3 regions of the Streptomyces sp. NPDC026246 genome follow, and region 2 is predicted to be linked to each of the others. Evidence: riboswitches for the same ligand, from Rfam matches in the RefSeq annotation. Region 2 holds a riboswitch; each other region holds the start of a gene.

Region 1 (5,620 bases), on a different contig from region 2:
CCATCATGCCCGCGATACCGATCGCGGATATCAGCTTGCGCTTCACGCCACCCTCCTCAGGGATGCCACAACCCCCCTGCTCCCCGCGGTGAGACGTGGGGCGCCAGGAACTGGACCAATGGTGTAGACCAGTACGGGGAGCTTGGACCAGACCAGCAGGCCTGTCAAGGGTCGCGAGATGGCCCTGACCAGCCGTTATGCGACCTACATATGCAGGAACCTTTAAGTAAGAAGCCAGCGAAAACCCTGATGGACACGGCATACTGCGGGTAGACCACAGCGATGGCTGGACTAGACCAAAAGAGGCGCCGACGGTATACAAGTGGGATCGTGTCGGCGGACCGAGCCGGGAAGGCGGAGCATGAGCACCGACGTCAGCAGTGCGGAGAACGAGACGGGGGCACCCGTCCGTACCGCGCGCGTGCCCAAGTACTACCGCCTGAAGAAGCACCTGCTCGACATGACCGAGACCCAGGCGCCCGGTACCCCGGTGCCGCCCGAGCGCACCCTGGCGGCGGAGTTCGACACCTCGCGCACCACCGTGCGCCAGGCGCTGCAGGAACTCGTGGTCGAGGGCCGGCTGGAACGCATCCAGGGCAAGGGCACGTTCGTCGCCAAGCCGAAGGTCTCGCAGGCGCTGCAGCTCACCTCGTACACCGAGGACATGCGCGCACAGGGCCTGGAGCCCACGTCGCAGCTGCTGGACATCGGCTACATCACCGCCGACGACCGGCTCGCCGGTCTGCTCGACATCACCCCGGGCGGACGGGTGCTGCGCATCGAGCGGCTGCGCATGGCCAACGGTGAGCCGATGGCCATCGAGACCACCCACCTGAGCGCCAAGCGCTTCCCCGCGCTGCGCCGGTCGCTGGCCAAGTACACCTCCCTCTACACCGCGCTCGCCGAGGTCTACGACGTCCACCTCGCGGAGGCCGAGGAGACCATCGAGACGTCGCTGGCGACCCCGCGCGAGGCCGGACTGCTCGGCACGGACGTCGGCCTGCCCATGCTGATGCTGTCCCGGCACTCCCTGGACCGGGACGGCCAGCCGGTGGAGTGGGTGCGCTCGGTGTACCGCGGCGACCGGTACAAGTTCGTGGCCCGTCTCAAGCGGCCCCAGGACTGACGCGGCGGCTGCCGGATCCCCGGTTTCTTTTGGGTACCGCATTGCGGACGAGGGGTTCCGCTTGCGCCGCACCCTGACCTAGATTGCCTGCGCAATTGCACAGGTGATCACTGAGGGGACGGAGCCGCCTGATGTCGCAAGCCCCAGAATCCAGTAGAGGTCCGGTGGTGACGCCCGTGCGCGTCGTCATCGGCCTCTGCCTCGTCGCACCCTTCGTGGCCATGCTGTGGGTCGGCTCGTACGCGAAGACCGACCCGGCCTTCATCGGGATCCCGTTCTTCTACTGGTACCAGATGGCGTGGGTGCTGATCTCCACCGCGCTGACGATGATCGCCTACAGACTGTGGCAGCGTGACCAGCGTTCCCGCTCGGCAGCGAAGGGCGGTGCGTCGCGGTGAAGGACGGCGTGAACGGCGTCGCACTCGCCGTCTTCATCTTCTTCTTCCTGCTCGTCACGGTCATGGGCTTCCTGGCCGCGCGCTGGCGCAAGGCCGAGAACGAGCACAGCCTGGACGAGTGGGGCCTGGGCGGCCGCTCGTTCGGCACCTGGGTCACCTGGTTCCTGCTCGGCGGCGACCTGTACACGGCCTACACGTTCGTCGCGGTACCCGCGGCGATCTACGCGGCCGGCGCGGCCGGCTTCTTCGCCGTGCCGTACACGATCCTGGTGTACCCGCTGATCTTCACCTTCCTGCCCCGCCTGTGGTCGGTCTCCCACAAGCACGGGTACGTCACGACCTCCGACTTCGTGCGCGGCCGGTTCGGCTCGAAGGGCCTGTCGCTCGCGGTGGCCGTGACCGGCATCCTGGCGACCATGCCGTACATCGCGCTCCAGCTGGTCGGCATCCAGGCCGTGCTGGACGTGATGGGCGTCGGCGGAGGCGAGGACACCAACTGGTTCATCAAGGACCTGCCGCTGCTGATCGCGTTCGGCGTGCTGGCGGCGTACACGTACTCCTCGGGCCTGCGGGCGCCGGCGCTGATCGCGTTCGTGAAGGACACCCTGATCTACCTCGTCATCGCGGTGGCGATCATCTACATCCCGATCAAGCTGGGCGGCTTCGACGAGATCTTCGCCAAGGCCGGCGAGGCGTACAGCCAGACCAACCCGGCCACGGGCGCGCCGCGCGGTGCGCTGACGCCGCCGGAGGCGGGCCAGTGGACGTACGCCACACTGGCGCTGGGCTCCGCGCTGGCGCTGTTCATGTACCCGCACTCGATCACGGCGACGCTGTCCTCGAAGAGCCGTGAGGTGATCCGCCGCAACACCACGATCCTGCCGCTGTACTCGCTGATGCTGGGCCTGCTCGCGCTGCTCGGCTTCATGGCGATCGCGGCCGGCATCAAGGTGCAGAACGGGCAGCTGGCGATCCCGCAGCTGTTCGAGACGATGTTCCCGGACTGGTTCGCCGGTGTGGCGTTCGCGGCGATCGGCATCGGCGCGCTGGTGCCCGCGGCCATCATGTCCATCGCGGCCGCGAACCTGTTCACCCGCAACATCTACAAGGACTTCATCAAGCCGGACGCCACCCCCGCGCAGGAGACCAAGGTCTCCAAGCTGGTCTCGCTGCTGGTGAAGGTGGGCGCGCTGGTCTTCGTCCTCACCATGGACAAGACGGTCGCCATCAACTTCCAGCTGCTGGGCGGCATCTGGATCCTGCAGACCTTCCCGGCCCTGGTCGGCGGCCTGTTCACCCGCTGGTTCCACCGCTGGGCCCTGCTCGCGGGCTGGGCGGTCGGCATGGTCTACGGCACGCTCGCCGCCTACGGCGTGGCCTCCCCGACGCAGAAGCACTTCGGCGGCTCGTCGAAGGAGATCCCCGGCATCGGCGAGATCGGCTACATCGGCCTCACGGCGTTCGTGCTGAACGTCGTCGTGACGGTCGTCCTGACCTTCGTCCTGAGGGCGGTGAAGGCCCCCGACGGCGTCGACGAGACCAGGCCGGAGGACTACACGGCCGACGCGGGCGACCCGGGGGTCCAGGTGGAGCTTCCGCCGGCCACCGCCGGTTCCTCGCACTGAGCAAAAGGGCGCGGCACGCCGCGACCACCGGCAGCGGGCCGTCGTGACCAGGCGTCACGGCGGCCCGCTGTCCTGTGAAGCCGACGCTCTGACCCCATCGCGACACTACATCTGGGGGTGCCACCCGAGCCCGGCACAAGATGTATGCTCATGCTCGCTGTCGCCGCAGGGGAATCCGGTGCGAATCCGGAACTGTCCCGCAACGGTGTACCCCATGCCCCTCTGCGCGCATGGTGGTCAGTCCGAGGACCTGCCGACAGTGCACCCGGCCGCCGGCCGGTGTGCCCTGACGTCCGGGCCTCGTGGAATGGGCCGGTGGACGCGTGACGCCGTTGCGTCCGTGTGCTGCCCCCTGCCCTCGGCGAGGCTCCGTGCCGAGCGAGGGAGAGCCCCCGTGACCATCGCGCCAGCGGGTCCGGTCGCAGCCGCCGAACAGGAGCAGGACGCTCCCGGTGCCGCGCTGCTGCGGACCCTGACCGAACTGACCGCCGACCTTCCCGACGCCGACCCCGGCCGGGTCGCCGCCGCCGCGCTGCGCGGCCGGTCCGCGCAGGCGGACGAGCGGGAGCTGCGGGACCTGGCGACGGAGTCGGCGGCGGGCCTCATCTCGGAGGACCCGGCCTACTCCCGGCTGGCCGCCCGCCTGCTGACCATCGGCATCCGCGAGGAGGCCGCCTCGCAGGGGGTCACGTCCTTCACCGGGTCCGTCGCGGTCGGTCACCGCGAGGGGCTCATCGCCGACCGCACCGCCGCGTTCGCCGAGCTGCACGCGGACCGGCTCGACGCGCTGGTCGACAGCGCCGCCGACGACCGCTTCGGCTACTTCGGCCTGCGCACGCTGTACAGCCGCTACCTGCTGCGGCACCCGATCACCCGCAGGGTGATCGAGACGCCCCAGTACTTCCTGCTGCGCGTGGCGAGCGGCCTCGCCGAGGACGACTCCGCCCGCGCGGTGGACGAGGTCGCGGCGCTCTACGGGCTCATGAGCCGCCTCGACTACCTGCCCTCCTCCCCCACCCTGTTCAACTCCGGCACCCGGCACCCCCAGATGTCGTCCTGCTACCTGCTCGACTCCCCCCAGGACGAGCTGGACTCGATCTACGACCGCTACCACCAGGTCGCACGCCTGTCGAAGCACGCGGGCGGCATCGGCCTGGCCTACTCCCGCATCCGCGCCCGGGGTTCGCTGATCCGCGGCACCAACGGCCACTCCAACGGCATCGTCCCGTTCCTGAAGACCCTCGACGCCTCGGTCGCCGCCGTGAACCAGGGCGGCCGCCGCAAGGGAGCCGCCGCGGTCTACCTGGAGACCTGGCACGCGGACATCGAGGAGTTCCTGGAGCTGCGGGACAACACCGGCGAGGACGCCCGGCGCACCCACAACCTCAACCTGGCGCACTGGATCCCGGACGAGTTCATGCGCCGCGTGAACACCGACGCGCAGTGGTCGCTGTTCTCCCCCTCGGACGTGCCCGAGCTGGTCGACCTGTGGGGCGAGGAGTTCGACACCGCCTACCGCAGGGCGGAGGCCGCGGGACTGGCCAGGAGGACCCTGCCCGCCCGTGAGCTGTACGGCCGCATGATGCGCACCCTCGCGCAGACCGGCAACGGCTGGATGACCTTCAAGGACGCCGCCAACCGCACCGCCAACCAGACGGCCGAGCCCGGCCACGTCGTGCACTCCTCCAACCTCTGCACGGAGATCCTGGAGGTCACCGACGACGGGGAGACGGCGGTCTGCAACCTCGGCTCGGTGAACCTCGGCGCCTTCGTGACCGGCGGGGACATCGACTGGGAGCGCCTGGACGAGACCGTCCGCACCGCGGTCACCTTCCTCGACCGGGTCGTCGACATCAACTTCTACCCGACCGAGCAGGCGGGCCGCTCCAACGCCCGCTGGCGCCCGGTCGGCCTCGGCGCGATGGGCCTGCAGGACGTCTTCTTCCAGCTGCGCCTGCCCTTCGACTCCCCCGAGGCCAAGGCCCTGTCGACCCGGATCGCCGAGCGCATCATGCTCGCCGCGTACGAGGCGTCGGCCGATCTCGCCGAGCGCAGCGGCCCGCTCCCCGCCTGGGAGAAGACCCGCACCGCCCGGGGTGTCCTGCACCCCGACCACTACGACGTGGCCCGGACGTGGCCCGAGCGCTGGGCCGCCCTGCGCGCGCGCATCGCCACGACCGGCCTGCGCAACTCCCTGCTCCTCGCCATCGCGCCCACGGCCACCATCGCCTCGATCGCGGGCGTGTACGAGTGCATCGAGCCGCAGGTGTCCAACCTGTTCAAGCGGGAGACGCTGTCGGGCGAGTTCCTCCAGGTGAACTCCTACCTGGTGGACGAGCTCAAGCGGCTCGGCGTGTGGGACGCCCGCACCCGGGAGGCCCTGCGCGAGGCGAACGGCTCGGTGCAGGACTTCGCCTGGATCCCCGAGGACGTGCGCGACCTCTACCGCACGGCCTGGGAGATCCCGCAGC
Region 2 (5,620 bases):
CCAGTGCGACGTACCGATGCGACGGCTGGAGGACGGCTGGCTCGAACTGGTCTCCCGGCTCACCCGGGAACCCCATGGAGGGCAGCACGCGACGGAAGGCGGCCTGCCCGGGCACGGTTCCCGGCCGGACGGTCCGGCGCAGGGGGACGCCCCGCGCCGTCCCGCACGCCCCGCTCAGTCCTCCGGGTAGCGGCGCGGCGTCCAGGTGATCTCCTCGCCGTCGCCCCGGCGCACCACGCGGGTCTGGGTGGAGCCGACCAGCAGGATCGTGCGCATGTCGACCTGCTCCGGGACGAGTTCGCCGAGCCGGACGACGCGGACCTGCTCGCCGGGGCCGCCGACGTCCCGGGCCACGACCACCGGCGTCTGCGCGTCCCGGTACTCCAGCAGCAGGTCGCGTGCCTTGCCCACCTGCCAGGTGCGGCTGCGCGAGCCCGGGTTGTACAGGGCCAGCACCAGATCCGCCGAGGCCGCCGCGCGCAGCCGCTCGGCGATGACCTCCCACGGCTTGAGCCGGTCGGACAGGGAGATCGTGGCGTAGTCGTGGCCGAGCGGCGCCCCGGCCCGGGCCGCGGCGGCGTTCGCCGCGGTCACCCCGGGCAGCACCCGCACCGGCACGTCCGCGTACTCCTTCTGCGACGCGACCTCCAGCACCGCCGTCGCCATCGCGAAGACCCCCGGGTCGCCACCGGAGACCACGGCCACCCGCCGCCCCCGCTGCGCGAGCTGCAGCGCGAACTCGGCGCGCTCGGACTCGACCCGGTTGTCGGAGCCGTGCCGCCGCTGCCCGGCCCGCACCGGCACCCGGTCGAGATAGGTGGTGTAGCCGACGAGGTCGTCGGCGGCGGCGAGCGCACCCCGCGACTCCGGCGTCAGCCACAGCGGCCCGGCCGGCCCGGTGCCCACCACCACGACCTCGCCCCGCTCCCGCGCGACGGGCTCGGCGTCCACCTGGCTCGGCAGCACCGCGACCGAGAAGTACGGCACCGACTCCGGGTCGACGTCGGCCAGTTCGGCCAGCCGCTCCCCACCCATGGTGGCCCGCTCGACGTACCGCGTCTGCTCCAGCCGTCCCGAACTCTCCAGCGCGCGGCGGACCTTGGGGAAGGTGCGGCCGAGCTTCATCACGACCGCCACGTCCGTCGCGGCGAGCCGGGCGGTCAGCTCGTCCTCGGGCAGCGTGCCCGGCAGGATCGTCAGCACCTCCTCGCCCTCGGCCAGCGGCGTGCCCAGCCGGGCCGCGGCGGCGGACACCGAGGTGACACCGGGGATCACCTCGGTGTCGTAACGGTCCACGAGCCGCTTGTGCATGTGCATGTAGGAGCCGTAGAACAGCGGGTCGCCCTCCGCGAGGACCGCGACCGTGCGCCCGGCGTCGAGATGGGCCGCGAGCCGCTCGGACGCCTCCGCGTAGAAGTCGTCCATGGCGCCCTGGTAGCCGCCCGGATGGTCGGTCGTCTCGGTGGTGACCGGGTAGACCAGCTTCTCCTCGATGTGGTCGGCCCGGATGTGCTTCGCCGCGATCGAGCGGGCGATGGACCGCCCGTGCCGGGCGCTGTGATACGCGATCACGTCCGCCCCGGCGATGACCTCGACGGCCCGTACGGTCATCAGGGACGGGTCACCGGGGCCGAGCCCCACCCCGTACAGCTTCCCGCTCACTCTTCCTCACTCGCGATCGCGTTGAGCGCGGCGGCGGCGATGGCGCTGCCTCCGCGACGGCCCCGGACGACCAGGTGCTCCAGGCCGGACGGGTGTGCGGCCAGGGCGTCCTTGGACTCGGCGGCCCCGATGAACCCGACCGGGACACCGATGACCGCGGCGGGCCGGGGCGCCCCCGCGTCGATCATCTCCAGCAGCCGGAACAGCGCGGTGGGCGCGTTGCCCACGGCGACGACCGAGCCCTCCAGCCGGTCCCGCCACAGCTCCATCGCGGCGGCGCTGCGCGTCGTGCCGAGCCGCGCGGCCAGGTCGGGGACCGACGGGTCGGACAGGGTGCACAGCACCTCGTTGCCGGCGGGCAGCCGCTTGCGGGTCACCCCGCTGGCCACCATCTGCACGTCGCAGAGGATCGGCGCCCCGGCGCGCAGCGCCTCCCGGGCCCGGGCCACCACCGCAGGCGAGTAGGCCAGGTCCCGCACCAGGTCGACCATGCCGCAGGCGTGGATCATCCGGACCGCGACCTGGCTGACGTCGGCGGGCAGTCCCGCGAGGTCCGACTCCGCGCGGATGGTGGCGAAGGACTGGCGGTAGATGGCCGCCCCGTCCTTCTCGTAGTCGTACGTGGTCACGGTGGTGTTCTCGCTGCTCTCGGTCGTCGGCATACGGCTCATGGGGTGATCGCCGCCAGTGCGGTGGCGAGGTGGGACGGGTCGTCCAGGGAGGCGGTGCGCGCCGGCCGGCCGGGGGCGACGGCGGACAGCTCGTAGCCGCCGCCGGGCGCGGCCACCACGTCGATCCGGCCGTCCGGCGGGTGCCCGCACCGGCGTTCGCAGCCCGACCAGTACAGGGGGAGGGCGGACCGGCCGGCTGCGGCCAGCGTCTGCGCGGCGTCGGCCCGTACGTCCGCCCGGGACTTGGCGCACCCGGGCCGGCCGATGCACGCGCCCACGCGCAGCCAGGGCGAGCCGGGCTCGGTGACCAGACCGGTGCCCGCCAGGCGGGACAGCGCGGCGGCCGCGTCGCCCGGTCCGGGGGTGGGCACGACCACACCCCGCCACGGCGTGAGCCGCAGCTCCCCGGCGGCGGCCTCCGTCAACTCCCGCCACTGCGCGGCCGTGAGACGGCCGAGCGGGACGTGCACGGACACGGCGGACCCGACGACCCCCGGCGGCGGCCCCGCGCCCTCGGCGGCCTCCCGGACCCCGTCCCGGACCCCGATGCCCGCCCCGGCCAGCCGGTCGCGGACCGCACGCAGCAACCCGCCCCGCCCGCCGGGCAGTTCGTCCACCCGCCACACCCGGGCCCCGCTCTCGCGCACGACCTCGGCGAAGGCCTCCGCCGCGAGCAGCGCGGCGCGCGCCGCGTCGTCCCCGGACACGTACAGCACGTCGTCGCCCGAACCCGGCGCGAGCAGCGCCCCGTCGCCGGGCACCGCCCGCACGGTCACGTCGGCGCCCAGCCCGGCCACGTCCCCGCGCCCGTCGTCCAGGGCGAACAGGAAGCGGCCCGACAGCGCGGTCGCGGACGCGCTCGCGCACAGCGCCGCGTCCAGCTCCGTCAGCCAGGGCCGCACGTCCCGCAGGCCCCGCCCGTCCAGTCCCGACAGCGGTGAGGCGACGACGTTGCGCACCCGCTCGTGCGCGTGGGACGGCAGCAGCCCGGCCGCGTCCAGCAGCCCGGCCAGCTCCGCGCCGCACGCCTCCCGCAGGCCCCGCAGCTGCACGTTGCCGCGCGAGGTGAGGTGCAACTCCCCGTCGCCCAGCCGTCCGGCCGCCTCCGCCAGGGCCCCGGCCTGCGCGACGGTGAGCACCCCGCCGGGCACCCGGACCCGGGCCAGCGCCCCGTCGTCCGCGTCGTGCAGCCGCAGCGTCCCCGGGCATGCGTCACCGCGGGCCCGTGAGGCCGCTGTGGCCTGGGGCGATGGACGAGGGGCAGCCGTGGACATGGCGGCGAGCATACCGACCATCACACCGGCTGTACGCTCTGCCCTTTTCCCCCGCCCCTTACTATGCTCGTCGGCGGATCATCAGGTCCGTCACCACCGCCACCACGGCGACCAGGGGAGGAAGCCCGGTGTGAATCCGGCGCGGTCCCGCCACTGTGAACCCGGCCACAACCCGGGCAAGTCAGGAACTCCCTTCTTCCGGCTCCCCCCTCCGCAGGAGCCGGGACCCCACACCACCACCCGGGGCGCGGACACCCCGAGGAAGGCCGACGCCGCATGATCCTCCTGCTGTCGACGTCCGACACCGACCTGCTCAGCGCCCGAGCGGCGAACGGCCCGGTGCCCTACCGCTTCGCCAACCCCGCCCGGCTGCCCCTGGAGGACCTGCCCGGCCTCCTCGACGGCGTCGACCTGGTCGTCGTCCGCCTCCTCGGCGGCGTCCGCGCCTGGCAGGACGGCCTCGACCTGCTCCTGGCCGACGGCCGCCCGGTGGTCGTCCTCACCGGCGAACAGGCCCCGGACGCCCAGCTGATGGCCGCCTCCACGGTCCCCGTCGGCATCGCCGCCGAGGCGCACGCCTACCTCGCGCACGGCGGCCCGGCCAACCTGGAGCAGCTCGCCCGCTTCCTGTCCGACACGGTCCTGCTCACCGGCCACGGCTTCGAGGCCCCGGCGGCCGCGCCCACCTGGGGCCCGCTGGAGCGCGAGGCCCGCGCCACCGACGGTCCGGCCGTCGCCGTGCTCTACTACCGCGCCCACCACATGAGCGGCAACACCGCGTTCGTCGGCGCCCTGTGCGAGGCGATCGAGGACGCGGGCGGCCGGGCCCTGCCGCTGTACGTGGCGTCCCTGCGGGCGCCCGAGCCCGAACTGGTCGACGCGCTGCGCTCCGCCGACGCCATCGTCACCACCGTCCTCGCCGCCGGCGGCACCAAGCCGGCCGCCGCCTCCGCGGGCGGGGACGACGAGTCCTGGGACGCGGGCGCGCTCGCCGCCCTGGACGTGCCGATCCTGCAGGCCCTGTGCCTGACCGGCTCGCGCGCCGCCTGGGAGGAGAACGACGAGGGCGTCTCCCCGCTCGACGCGGCCACCCAGATCGCCGTCCCCGAGTTCGACGGCCGCCTCATCACCGTCCCGTTCTCCTTCAAGGAGATCGACGCCGACGGCCTGCCCGCCTACGTGCCCGACCCGGAGCGCGCGGCCCGCGTCGCCGGCATCGCCGTACGCCACGCCCGGCTGCGGCACATCCCGGCCGCGGACAAGCGCCTGGCGCTGGTGCTGTCCGCCTACCCGACCAAGCACTCCCGCATCGGCAACGCGGTCGGCCTGGACACCCCCGCCAGCGCGGTCGCGCTGCTGCGCCGGCTGCGGGCGGAGGGCTACGACTTCGGCGACGCCGACATCCCCGGCCTGGTCTCCGGCGACGGCGACGAGCTGATCCGCGCGCTCATCGAGGCCGGGGGCCACGACCAGGAGTGGCTCACCGAGGAACAGCTCGCCCGCAACCCGGTGCGCATCCCCGCCGCCGACTACCGCCGCTGGTTCGCCACGCTGCCCGAGGAGCTGCGCACGGCGGTCGAGGAGCACTGGGGCCCGGCGCCCGGCGAGATGTTCGTCGACCGCAGCAGCAACCCCGAGGGCGACATCGTCCTGGCCGCGCTGCGGTTCGGGAACCTGCTCGTCCTCATCCAGCCCCCGCGCGGCTTCGGCGAGAACCCCATCGCCATCTACCACGACCCGGACCTGCCGCCCTCGCACCACTACCTCGCCGCCTACCGCTGGATCGCGGCCCGCGCCGAGGACGGCGGCTTCGGCGCCGACGCGATGATCCACCTCGGCAAGCACGGCAACCTGGAGTGGCTGCCCGGCAAGAACGCCGGCCTGTCCGCCGCCTGCGGCCCCGACGCGGCCCTCGGCGACCTCCCGCTGATCTACCCGTTCCTGGTCAACGACCCGGGCGAGGGCACCCAGGCCAAGCGCCGCGTGCACGCCACCCTCGTCGACCACCTCGTG
Region 3 (5,620 bases), on a different contig from region 2:
CAGCAGGGCGGAACGGCAACCCTCGTTTGTGGACACTCCCGCGCCCCTCCCAGTTCATCTTCCGTTCACTCGGGTTACCTACGTTCGTCCAGCCAACGACCTCGAACGATTGCCTGGGTAAATGGAAAGCTTCTCGCTGATCCTCGCGATTGTGGTGGTAACCGCACTCGCGTTCGATTTCACGAACGGTTTCCACGACACCGCGAACGCGATGGCCACGACCATTTCCACGGGCGCCATGAAGCCCAAGGTCGCGGTCGCCATGTCCGCCGTCCTCAACCTGGTCGGCGCCTTCCTCTCCGTGGAAGTCGCCAACACGATCTCCAAAGGCCTCGTCGACGAGGCCGGCATCCGGCCCGAGGTCATCTTCGCCGCCCTGGTCGGCGCGATCCTCTGGAACCTGCTCACGTGGCTGGTCGGCCTGCCGTCCAGTTCCTCGCACGCCCTGATGGGCGGCCTGATCGGCGCCACGATCGCCTCGGCGGGCGCCGGCGCGGTGCACGGCGACGTGCTGGTCACCAAGGTGCTGCTCCCGGCGATCGCCGCGCCGCTGGTCGCGGGCATCGCGGCGATGCTCGGCGCGCGGCTGACCTACAGGCTGGGCAAGCGGGCCGAGGACACGGAGTCCGCCAAGAAGGGCTACCGGGCCGGCCAGATCGCCTCGGCGGGACTGGTCTCCCTGGCGCACGGCACCAACGACGCGCAGAAGACGATGGGCATCATCACCCTCGCCCTGGTCGCCGGCGGCACCCTCGCCCCGGACTCCGACCCGCCCACCTGGGTCATCCTCTCCGCGGGCGTCGCGATCGCGCTCGGCACCTACCTGGGCGGCTGGCGCATCATCCGCACCATGGGCAAGGGCCTGACCGACCTCCAGCCGCAGCAGGGCTTCGCCGCCCAGACCAGCGCGGCCACGGTCATCCTGGCCTCCTCGCACCTCGGCTTCTCCCTGTCCACCACGCACTCCGTCTCCGGCGCCGTGATGGGCGCGGGCCTCGGCCGCAAGGGCGGCGTGGTCCGCTGGTCGACGGCGACGCGGATGTTCGTCGCCTGGGGCCTGACGCTGCCGGCCGCCGCCCTGGTGGGCGCGCTCGCCGAGTACGTCACGGGCCTCGGTGACTGGGGCACCGCCGTGGTGGCCGTCTTCCTGGTCGCCTCCAGCGCGGTCATCTGGAAGATCTCGCGGCGCGAGGTCGTCGACCACACCAACGTCAACGACACCGCGGAGGCGGAGCCGGCCGGCGTGGTGACCACGGCGATGGCCGCGGTGACGCCGCCGCCCGTCGGCCACGTCGCCGAGGAGCCGGTCCCGGCGTTCCCGGCGCAGGCCACCTCCGAGCGGGCCCCCTCCACGACCACCCCGGTCTGATCCTGCCACCGGTAACAAGGAAGAGTCACTGAGATGAAGATCGACTGGGCGGCCCTCGGTTCCGTCTTCGGCGTCAGCCTCGTGGTCACCGTGGCCCTGGTGGGCCTGTTCACCCTCGGCATCACCGGCCTGTCCCGCCGCGAGCGGGCGGCCGCCGAGGGCGGCTCCGCGGGCCTCGCCGTCACCGGCGCCTACGCCTGCTTCGCCGCGTGCGCGGCGGCCGTGGGCTACGGCATCTACCTGATCATGGCCTGACGGCCGCACATCACGAGCGCGTCCAGCCGGGCGGCACGGGACCTCGGGTCCCGTGCCGCCCGGCACGTGTGTGACCGGGGGGATGTGGGCTTCTGCACACTCTCCCCGCGCAGGTCAACGGCAAGTTGACGGTTGTTCGCGGCCGTGGTGGACTGCCGGGGCCAATACGGCGGCAGGAGAGGAAGCCGGTGCGAGTCCGGCGCGGTCCCGCCACTGTCACCGGGGCGCACGCCCCGGGAGCCAGGAACTCTCACCGCCGGTCTCTTCGAACCAGGGCGTGGACACCCTGAGTGAGGACACATCGCCATGCGCGGCTGCCGACCGAGGCCCCACACCCCGCCTGCGACCTCCCCCACGGCCGGCTGAGCCGATGGGTGCCGGTCGCGTCTTCGCGTACGGCGCCGCCGCCGGCCTGATCGGTGACCTGCTGCTCGGCGATCCCCGCCGGGGGCATCCGGTCGCCGCGTTCGGGCGGGCCGCGGGCGCCGTGGAACGGGTGCTGTGGCGGGACCACCGCGGGTGGGGCGCGCTGCACACCGCCGTGTGCGCCGGAGGAGCCGTCGCTCTCGGATGCGCCGCCGCACGCGCCGTGCGGGGCTCCGCCGTCGCCTCCGTCGCCCTGACCGGCGCCGCCACCTGGGCCGTGGTCGGGGGGACGTCGCTGGCGCGGGAGGCCTCGGCGATCGGCCGGGCCCTGGAGGCCGGGGACGTGGAGGCCGCCCGGGCCCGGTTGCCGCACCTGTGCGGACGGGATCCGCAGGCCCTCGACGCCGACGGCATCGCCCGGGCCGTGGTCGAGTCCGTCGCCGAGAACACCTCCGACGCGGTGGTGGGGGCCCTGGTCTGGGGAGCCGCCGGCGGAGTTCCGGGGCTGCTCGGGTTCCGGGCCGTGAACACCCTGGACGCCATGGTCGGGCACAAGTCGGCCCGCCACCGGCGCTACGGCTGGGCCTCGGCCCGGCTGGACGACGTCGCGGGGTGGCCGGGCGCCCGCCTGACCGCCGCGCTCGCGGCCCTGGCCGGCCCGGATCCGCGCGGGGCCGTACGGGCCTGGCGGGCGGACGCCGGGCTGCATCCGAGCCCCAACGCCGGTCCGGTGGAGGCCTCGTTCGCCGGGGCGCTCGGCGTGCGGCTCGGCGGGACGCTGTCGTACGGCGGGCGGGTGGAGCACCGGCCCGTGCTGAACTCCGGGGGGCGTGCCGTCGTCACGGACGACGTGGAACGGGCCGTGCGGCTGTCGCGGCGGGTGAGCTGGCTGGCGCTCGGGGTGTGCGCCGGTGCCCGGCTGCTGACCGGTGCGCGACGGAAGAACAAGGGGAGATGAGCATGCGCGGTGGGCTTCTCGTGGCCGGCACCACCTCCGACGCGGGCAAGAGCGTCGTGACGGCGGGCATCTGCCGGTGGCTGGTGCGCCAGGGCGTGAAGGTCGCGCCCTTCAAGGCGCAGAACATGTCGCTCAACTCCTTCGTGACGAGGGAGGGCGCGGAGATCGGCCGGGCCCAGGCCATGCAGGCGCAGGCCTGCCGGGTCGAGCCGGCCGCGCTGATGAACCCGGTGCTGCTCAAGCCCGGGGGTGAGCAGAGCAGCCAGGTCGTGCTGCTGGGCAAGCCGGTCGGGGAGATGAGCGCGCGCGGCTACCACGGCGGGCGGCAACAGCGGCTGCTCGGGACGGTGCTGGACTGCCTGGAGCAGTTGCGGGGCACGTATGACGCGGTGATCTGCGAGGGGGCCGGGTCGCCCGCCGAGATCAACCTGCGGCGGACCGACATCGTCAACATGGGCATCGCGCGGAACGCCGGGCTGCCCGTGCTCGTCGTCGGCGACATCGACCGGGGCGGTGTCTTCGCCTCGTTCTTCGGGACGGTGGCGCTGCTGTCCCCCCAGGACCAGGAGTGCGTCGCCGGGTACCTCGTCAACAAGTTCCGCGGGGACCTCTCCCTGCTGGAACCCGGGCTGGAGATGCTGGAGGGCCTCACCGGGCGGCGGACGTACGGTGTGCTGCCGTTCCGGCACGGGCTGGGCATCGACGAGGAGGACGGGCTGCGGGTCTCGCTGCGCGGGACCGTGCGCGAGTCGGCCGTCGCGCCGCCCGTCGGCGAGGACGTGCTGCGCGTCGCGGTGTGCGCCGTGCCGCTGATGTCCAACTTCACCGACGTCGACGCGCTGGCCGCCGAACCGGGCGTCGTGGTGCGGTTCGTGGACCGGCCGGAGGAGCTGGCCGACGCCGACCTGGTCGTCGTGCCCGGCACCCGCGGGACCGTCCGCGCGCTGGAGTGGCTGCGCGAGCGGGGACTGGCCGAGGCGCTGGCCCGCCGGGCCGCCGAGCAGCGGCCCGTCCTCGGCGTCTGCGGCGGCTTCCAGATCCTCGGCGAGCACATCGAGGACGACGTCGAGAGCCGGCGCGGGAAGGTCGACGGGCTCGGACTGCTGCCCGTGCGGGTGCGGTTCGCGCGCGAGAAGACCCTCACCCGGCCGGCCGGCGAGGCCCTCGGGGAGCACGTCGAGGGCTACGAGATCCACCACGGGGTCGCCGACGTCCAGGGCGGCACGCCGTTCCTGGACGGCTGCCGGGTCGGCCAGACCTGGGGCACGCACTGGCACGGCTCGCTGGAGTCGGACGGTTTCCGCCGGGCGTTCCTGCGCGAGGTCGCCGCCGCCGCGGGCCGGCGTTTCGTGCCGGCCCCGGACACCTCGTTCGCCGCGCTGCGCGAGGAGCAGCTCGACCGGCTCGGCGACCTGATCGAACAGCACGCGGACACCGACGCGTTGTGGCGGCTCATCGAGTCCGGCCCGCCGAAGGGCCTGCCCTTCGTGCCGCCGGGGGCTCCCGCGTGAGCGGCGCGCCCCGGGCCCCGCGGGCCCAACACCCCGAACGCACAGGCACCTTGGAGGGCGACGACCAGTGACCACCCCGTTTCCGTTCACCGCCGTGGTCGGCCAGGACGATCTGCGGCTCGCGCTGCTGCTGAACGCCGTGTCACCGGCGGTCGGCGGCGTGCTGGTGCGCGGCGAGAAGGGCACCGCCAAGTCGACGGCCGTGCGGGCGTTGTCGGCGCTCATGCCGCAGGTCGACGTCGTCCCCGGCTGCCGCTTCTCCTGCGACCCCGCCTCCCCCGACCCCGCGTGCCCGGACGGACCGCACGCGCCGGGGACCGCCGGTGCGCACCGCCCCGCCCGCATGGTCGAACTGCCCGTCGGCGCCTCCGAGGACCGGCTGGTGGGCGCGCTGGACATCGAGCGGGCGCTGTCGGAGGGCGTGAAGGCGTTCGAGCCCGGCCTGCTCGCCGACGCGCACCGCGGGATCCTCTACGTCGACGAGGTCAACCTGCTGCACGACCACCTGGTCGACCTGCTGCTCGACGCGGCGGCGATGGGTGCCTCGTACGTGGAGCGCGAGGGCGTCTCCGTGCGGCACGCGGCCCGGTTCCTGCTGGTGGGCACCATGAACCCCGAAGAGGGCGAGCTGCGGCCGCAGTTGCTCGACCGGTTCGGTCTGACCGTGGAGGTCGCCGCCTCCCGCGACCCCGACCAGCGGGTGGAGGTCGTACGGCGCCGGCTGGCCCACGACGACGACCCGGCCGCCTTCGCCGCGCGCTGGGCCGACGAGGAGGCCGAGGTGCGGGCCCGCATCACCGCCGCCCGGGAGCTGCTGCCGTCGGTGCGGCTGGGCGACGGGGCGCTGCGGCAGATCGCGGCGACCTGTGCGGCCTTCGAGGTGGACGGCATGCGCGCCGACATCGTGATGGCCCGGACGGCGACCGCGCTGGCCGCCTGGGCGGGCCGTACGGACGTGCTGGCCGAGGACGTCCGGCAGGCGGCGCTGCTCGCGCTCCCGCACCGGCGCCGTCGCAACCCCTTCGACGCGCCGGGTCTGGACGAGGACAAACTGGACGAGACCCTGGAGGAGTTCTCCGACGACGACCCGGACCCCGACCCGGACCCCGACCCCGACCCGGGTTCGAACGGACCCGACGGTCCGGACGGCGGCGGCCCGGA

The links. Region 2 has a riboswitch for cobalamin ahead of cobN (cobaltochelatase subunit CobN). Riboswitches for the same ligand answer to the same signal wherever they lie in the genome.
Region 1: another riboswitch for cobalamin. It lies ahead of ACZ4M5_RS11000 (ribonucleoside-diphosphate reductase subunit alpha); the one in region 2 lies ahead of cobN (cobaltochelatase subunit CobN).
Region 3: another riboswitch for cobalamin. It lies ahead of ACZ4M5_RS32900 (cobalamin biosynthesis protein); the one in region 2 lies ahead of cobN (cobaltochelatase subunit CobN).

Annotation. Positions count from the first base shown of each region.
Region 1 covers NZ_JBVHPJ010000003.1:615,198-620,817, reverse strand. Annotated here, with positions in the region: gene ACZ4M5_RS11020 (extracellular solute-binding protein) at 1-46, opposite strand, end outside; gene ACZ4M5_RS11015 (GntR family transcriptional regulator) at 362-1,126, shown strand; gene ACZ4M5_RS11010 (DUF3311 domain-containing protein) at 1,258-1,524, shown strand; gene mctP (monocarboxylate uptake permease MctP) at 1,521-3,149, shown strand; cobalamin riboswitch at 3,294-3,421, shown strand; gene ACZ4M5_RS11000 (ribonucleoside-diphosphate reductase subunit alpha) at 3,544-5,620, shown strand, end outside.
Region 2 covers NZ_JBVHPJ010000008.1:293,501-299,120, reverse strand. Annotated here, with positions in the region: gene ACZ4M5_RS21935 (TetR/AcrR family transcriptional regulator) at 1-190, shown strand, start outside; gene ACZ4M5_RS21930 (precorrin-2 C(20)-methyltransferase) at 175-1,662, opposite strand; gene ACZ4M5_RS21925 (precorrin-8X methylmutase) at 1,659-2,333, opposite strand; gene cobG (precorrin-3B synthase) at 2,330-3,619, opposite strand; cobalamin riboswitch at 3,684-3,818, shown strand; gene cobN (cobaltochelatase subunit CobN) at 3,884-5,620, shown strand, end outside.
Region 3 covers NZ_JBVHPJ010000020.1:38,488-44,107, reverse strand. Annotated here, with positions in the region: gene ACZ4M5_RS32910 (inorganic phosphate transporter) at 122-1,369, shown strand; gene ACZ4M5_RS32905 (hypothetical protein) at 1,403-1,624, shown strand; cobalamin riboswitch at 1,756-1,893, shown strand; gene ACZ4M5_RS32900 (cobalamin biosynthesis protein) at 1,995-2,948, shown strand; gene ACZ4M5_RS32895 (cobyric acid synthase) at 2,951-4,459, shown strand; gene ACZ4M5_RS32890 (putative cobaltochelatase) at 4,527-5,620, shown strand, end outside.